DNA from 2 places in the Gordonia sp. LMA167 genome. Region 1 is predicted to be linked to the other one. Evidence: predicted binding sites of a transcription regulator. Region 1 holds the regulator's gene; the other holds the start of a gene.
What was found. The regulator LexA, encoded in region 1, represses DNA repair genes until DNA is damaged. The targets are predictions, from matches to a motif close to CGAACANNTGTTCG.

Region 1 (3,121 bases):
GGCGTCGGCCTTGATCGCCAAGGGCTCGGCCGCTCCGGCGGCCGCGGTTGCGGCGACCGAACAATTTGCCGCCATGTTCACGAAGCTGGGCGGCCTGATGGCCGAACGTGTCACCGATCTCAACGATGTACGCGATCGGGTCGTCGCCGAGCTGCTCGGTGTACCAGAGCCCGGTGTGCCGGAGCCGTCGGTGCCCTCGATTCTGATGGCCGATGATCTCGCGCCCGCCGACACGGCCGGCCTGGACCCGGCCATGATCACCGCGCTGGTCACCCGATTGGGGGGACCGACGAGCCACACGGCGATCATCGCGCGACAGCTGGGAATTCCGTGCGTGGTGGCGGTGTCGGACCTCGCGACGGTCGAGGCGGGCACCATCGTGCTCGTCGACGGAACCGCGGGCACGATCGAGGTCGAACCGGACGCCGCCGACGCCACGGAGCGCGTCGAGGAGAGTCGTCGGGCGGCGGAGCTGGTCGCCGACTGGTCCGGGCCGGGGCAAACCGCCGACGGACGCCGGATCTCGGTGTTGGCCAACGTCGCGGACGGAGCGTCGGCGCGGACCGCCACCGCCTATCCGGTGGAAGGTGTCGGGTTGTTCCGCACCGAACTCGCCTTCCTTGATCGCGCGGACGCGCCGACGGTAGAGGAACAGACAAGCCTCTACCGCGAGGTGCTGGATGCTTTCGACGGACAGAAGGTGGTCATCCGCACGCTCGACGCCGGCTCCGACAAACCGCTCAAGTTCGTCACCCAACTGGACGAGGCCAACCCCGCGCTGGGCGTGCGGGGCAATCGGATTGCCCAGGAACATCCCGAGATCCGCACCGCTCAGCTCGATGCGATCGCCGCTGCGGCGAATGGCCGCGAATCGACCGCCTGGGTGATGGCGCCGATGATCGCGTCGGCGGCCGAGGCCGCGGAGTTCGCCGCCGAGGTGCGTGCGCGCGGACTGATCGCCGGTGTGATGGTGGAGGTGCCCGCGGCCGCGATTCTTGCCGAATCCATACTGGCCGAAGTCGATTTCGTGTCGATCGGGACAAATGACCTCACCCAGTACACGATGGCGGCGGATCGGATGTCGGCCGAACTCGCCGGCCTGACCGACCCCTGGCAGCCTGCGGTGCTGTCGTTGATCGCAACCGTGGCGCGCGCGGGTTCCGAAGTGGGCAAGTCGGTGGGCGTGTGTGGCGAGGCCGCAGCAGACCCGGTGCTGGCGTGCGTGCTGGTCGGGATGGGTGTCACGTCGCTGTCGTCGGCTCCAGCCGCGGCGGCCGCAGTGGGAGCCCGACTCGGAGCGGTCAGCATGGACCAGTGCCAGGTTGCGGCCCAGGCGGCATTACGCACGTCCGACCCGGCCGCTGCGCGTGCGGCGGCGACGGCGGCGTTGGACGCATAGCGTCATCAGGTAGGGCTTCCATGGAGGCCCTACCGGCCGGCTCGTGGCGGCCCGGTACCGGGCCACGGGCCGAGCCCACCGTTCACACCCGGCGCATCACCGTGACGACCTTGCCCAGGATGGCGGCGTTGTCGCCGGGGATCGGTTCGAACATCGCGTTGTGTGGCATCAGCCAGACGTGACCGTCCTTGCGCTTGAACGTCTTGACGGTTGCCTCGCCGTCGATCATCGCCGCGACGATGTCACCGTTCTCGGCCACGTTCTGCTGTCGCACCACGACCCAATCGCCGTCGCAGATCGCTGCATCGATCATCGATTCGCCGACCACGCGCAGCAGGAAGAGCGACCCGTCGCCGACGAGCTCACGGGGGAGCGGGAAGACGTCCTCGACGGCCTCCTCGGCGAGGATCGGTCCGCCCGCGGCGATGCGTCCGAGTACGGGTACGAAGGTGGGAGTCGGCAGTTCTGAGCCACCGGCCGGTGCGGCCGTGCCGCCCGGCGGCGTGTGCTGCTCGCCGTCCTGGATGTTGACGGCGCGAGGCCGATTGTGATCGCGTTTGAGCAGGCCCTTGCGCTCCAAAGTCCGTAGCTGATGTGCGACGGACGAGGTGGAGGTCAGTCCGACCGCCTCGCCGATCTCGCGGATGCTGGGCGGATATCCACGTTCACGCACCGACGTGCGGATGTACTCCAGCACACCCCGCTGGCGGGCGGTGAGGTTCGCCTCGGCGACCTCGGGATCAACCGTCGTCGCGCCCCCGGTCTCGTCGGTCCCACGGGTGGCGTCACGCCGTCCGCCGGCTTTGTCACTCATCGGTGTCCTCCCTCTCGGCGTCCGTCATGTGGGGGCGCCTGCCCGGTTCCTCTCGGAAACCTGCTGGATGTTGCCTTGCTACAGCGCCGACAGTATCCGAACATCCCGACATGTTCAAACATTTGTTCGACGCGTGTCGAGACATTGTCGGTCTCCCGTGATACTAATCGAACATACGTTCCGTCGAACACGTGATCGACAGTCCGGTCGATCGGGAGCCGAGGAGGACACGATGAGCACAGGGACCCTCACGCGCAGCACACGCACCCCGGACGGGGCGGTGTCCAGGTCTGAACGAACGGAGCCCGTGCGCGCCGAGCGTATGCGCATCGAGCGCGAGCGCACCGACTCGGCAAGCACCGCGCCGACGAGAAGCGGGCGCACGCGTACCGGCGAGCAGGATCGGGTCCGTCTCGGCGCGGGCACACGGCCGCGGCGCCAGGCGCATCACGAACCCGTCCGCCCGGCCGACCGACGGCCGGCTCGCCCGGCCGTCGGACAGTTACCTCGGGCTGCGGGGACCCGGTGCGCTGTGTCGACGGCCGAATCACGCCTGCACGCACGCCGGAGGGCCACGGCACTGGCGGTACTCGTGGGCTGTGGGCTCGCGGTTCTGGTGTGGGTGGTCACAATCGTGGGCTCCAACTATGCGGCGTCCGTGCAGCCGTCGCCAGTCGGCACCGAGATCGTCCATGTCCGACAGGGCGACTCGCTGAGCACGATCGCCGATCGGATCGCGCCCGATGTGCCCAGGCAGGCGGTCATCGACCAGATCGTCGAGCGCAACGACCTGTCCGGGTCGGGTCTCCGGGTCGGGCAGGCACTGGTCGCACCCGCATACGGCTGAGCGCAGGCGGTACTCTCATGTCACAGGTTCCAGCCGGAAACCGGCACGGCGTAGCGGGCAT
Region 2 (3,121 bases), 1.5 Mb from region 1:
TCAACAACGCCGGTGTCATGGCGATCCCGTTGCGGCGCACCGCGCAGGGATTCGAGATGCAGATCGGCACAAATCATCTCGGCCATTTCGCGCTCACCGCGCTGCTGCTGCCGAAGATCGCCGAGCGGATCGTCACGGTGTCGTCGTCGATGCATCAGATCGGCCGGATCGACCTCGGCGACCTGAACTGGGAGAAGCGGAAGTACCGCCGCTGGCGCGCGTACGGCGATGCCAAGATGGCCAATCTGATGTTCGGTAAGGAACTGGCCGAGCGGCTCGCGGCCGCGGGCTCGACGGTTTCCTCGATGATCGTCCATCCGGGCTACGCCGCGACCGAACTGCAGGGACGCTCGGAGTCTTTCGAAGACGTCTTCATGAAGTTCGCGAACAAGGTGTTCGCGCAGTCGGCCGCCGACGGCGCTCTCCCGACGCTGTACGCGGCCACCTCACCCGATGCGGCGAACGGGGCCTTCTACGGCCCGACGGAGATGTTCGGTGCCCATGGATCGCCGGGGATCTCGAGCTACCACAAGCGGGCCGACGACAAAGCGGTTCGTGAAGGGTTGTGGACGGTGTCGGAGAAGTTGACCGACACCACCTACACGTTCTGATCGGCTACCGGGCCGGTTCGGCTACTGGACGTCGAACGTGATGGAGTTCGACGCTCCCGAGATCGTGTCGGTGACGCTGATCGAGTAGGAGCCCGGGGTCCGCAGCATGAACGACTTCACCGAGGTGCAGTCCTCGGTCTTGGTCAGCTGGGCCTTCTTCGGGATCTTCGGCCCGGACAGCCGGATGTCCATCTTGCATTCGTTTCCGTCGACGACGGGTCCGGCGTCGATGGTCGAGTTGTAACGCACGCCGAGCTGCGAGTTCTTGGGATAGACCCCAGGGCTGATCGCGGTCGCCTTGGGCGCGTACACCCAGACGTTGATCGACTTGACGCCGTTGGGCGCATCGTCGCGGCCCAGTTTGCCGTAGTGCTTCGGCTTGTTGTCCGACGAGCCCAGTGCTGAACTGCCGGCGTTGAGCAGGTCTGAACTCCCCGAACCGGAGCTGCCGGAATCGGCACTCCCGCTACTTCCGAAGAGGCTGTCGAGCGGTCCTGCGGCGGCGGGTGAGGCGACACCGGCGCCGACGGCGGCGACTGCTGCGGTGGCCATCAGGGCGGCGGCAACGGACTTACGGAACATGACTCTCACTTCGGCGCCGGGGACGTGGGCAACGCCCCCGATTCAACCATGCCGGGTGAGTTTGCCTCGGTCGGGTGCCGTCCCGGTGGGGGGCCGCCGTCACCACACTCCGGGCGGGCGGAACTGGATGCTGATCCGCGGGCCGACTCCGGCGACCTTCGGCACCGCGTGCTCCCAGGTTCGTTGGCAGCTGCCGCCCATCACGAGGAGGTCGCCGGGCCCGACGACGAATCGCAGCGCCGCGCCACCGCCACGCGGCCGCAGCATCAACGGGCGCGGTGACCCCAGCGAGACGATCGCGACCATCGTGTCCTCATTCGACCCGCGGCCGATCCGATCACCGTGCCAGGCGACGCTGTCGGAGCCGTCGCGATACAGGCACAGGCCGGCGGTCGCGAATCCTTCCGGCAGCTCGGTGCGGTAGCGGCGGCTGAGGCTGTCCCGCGCAGCGACGAGCAGTGGATCGGGAAACTCGTCCGCCGTGTGGTAGGTCGCCACGAGCCGAGGGACGTCGACGACGCGGTCGTACATCCGGCGCCGCTCCGCCCGCCATGCCGCGCCCGTGTGCAGCCGGTCGAACAGCTGGTCGGAGCCGGCGATCCACCCCGGGCGGACGTCGACCCACGCCCCGTCGGTCAGCGGCCGTCGGATGGTGGCGTCGAGGTCGCGCAGCTCGATCGCCGAGTCGGCCGGCTGGTCGAACAGCGACCCCTGGATGCCCGTACTCATGACGACCAGGATACCCATTCTCGCGAACACATGTTCGATGTTCTTCGTCGCCGTCGCGGCCCCCGGAGTTCTTCGCCACAACCGGCCGGTCGGAAGTGGCACTCCGTCGGAATAGTTGTTATCCAGTAACAAGTGGTAGTCACTAACACTTTCTGTTGTTGCGTCGTCTGACTCGACACCGAACCCGAAGGGGAGGCCATGGCGTCGTTCTTGTTCCGGGTCGGAAGGTTCTCCTTCCGGCACAAGTGGTGGGTGATCGCGACGTGGCTGCTGGCTGCCGTCGCCATCGCCGGTCTCGTCGGGGCGCTCAACCCCAAGTTCGCGAAGGACTTCAGCCTCCCCGGCACGGACTCGGGTACGGCGACCTCACAGATCCAGGACTACTTCCCCCAGGTCATGGAGCAGCAGAAGCAGGCCTCGACCAGTGTTCTGGTCGCTGCCGATGACGGTCTCGCGGCACACAAACCGCAGATCGATGCGCTGGTCGCCGACCTGCACAGGCTGCCCGAGCTCACCGATCCCGCCACGGTGGTCAATCCGCTCACGGTGGCCGCCGCCAAACCCGAGCTGGCCGCGTCGGTGATCGGCGACGAGGGCAAGGTCGGCCTCATCCAGATCCGGCAGAACATCGACATCATGGATCTGACCGTCGATCAGAAACAGCAGTTGCAGGACCTGCTCGCCGACCATCGCGACGGCGGACTCCAGGTGGAGGCGACAGGCTCACTCATGCAGGTCCAGGAGGCCGGCGGCAAGGCCGAGTTGATCGGCTTCGCGGTCGCATTCGTGGTGATGATCGTCGCGTTCGGCGCGCTGGTGGCCGCCTTCATCCCGCTCGTGACCGGACTTCTCGGCGTGATGATCACGATCATGCTGCTGACACTCTCCGCCGAGTTCCTGAGCATCAACGAGACCGCCACCGGCATCGTCACGATGCTGGGGATCGCGGTGTCGATCGACTACGCGCTGTTCATCGTGTCGCGGTATCGCAGTGAGACCAAACGTGGGGGCAGTCGGGCAGACGCGGCCGGCCGGGCGGTCGGTACGGCCGGTTCGGCAGTCGTCTTCGCCGGGCTCACGGTGATCATCGCCGTCGTGGCCCTGATGGTCATCGGCATCCCTCTGATCACCCAGATGGGCATGGGTGCGGCGGTTGCCGTCGCGGTCGCCGTGCTCGCGGCATTGACCCTCATCCCCGC

Region 2: ACVT6V_RS10225 (alpha-ketoglutarate-dependent dioxygenase AlkB) is a predicted target of LexA. The motif match lies at 1,946-1,959, and genes of this name have one in related genera.

The regions. Positions count from the first base shown of each region.
Region 1 covers NZ_CM176708.1:3,734,898-3,738,018, forward strand. The annotation lists gene ptsP (phosphoenolpyruvate--protein phosphotransferase) at 1-1,399, shown strand, start outside; gene lexA (transcriptional repressor LexA) at 1,482-2,213, opposite strand; gene ACVT6V_RS17030 (LysM peptidoglycan-binding domain-containing protein) at 2,446-3,060, shown strand.
Region 2 covers NZ_CM176708.1:2,270,409-2,273,529, forward strand. The annotation lists gene ACVT6V_RS10215 (oxidoreductase) at 1-611, shown strand, start outside; gene ACVT6V_RS10220 (hypothetical protein) at 633-1,193, opposite strand; gene ACVT6V_RS10225 (alpha-ketoglutarate-dependent dioxygenase AlkB) at 1,293-1,922, opposite strand; gene ACVT6V_RS10230 (MMPL family transporter) at 2,121-3,121, shown strand, end outside.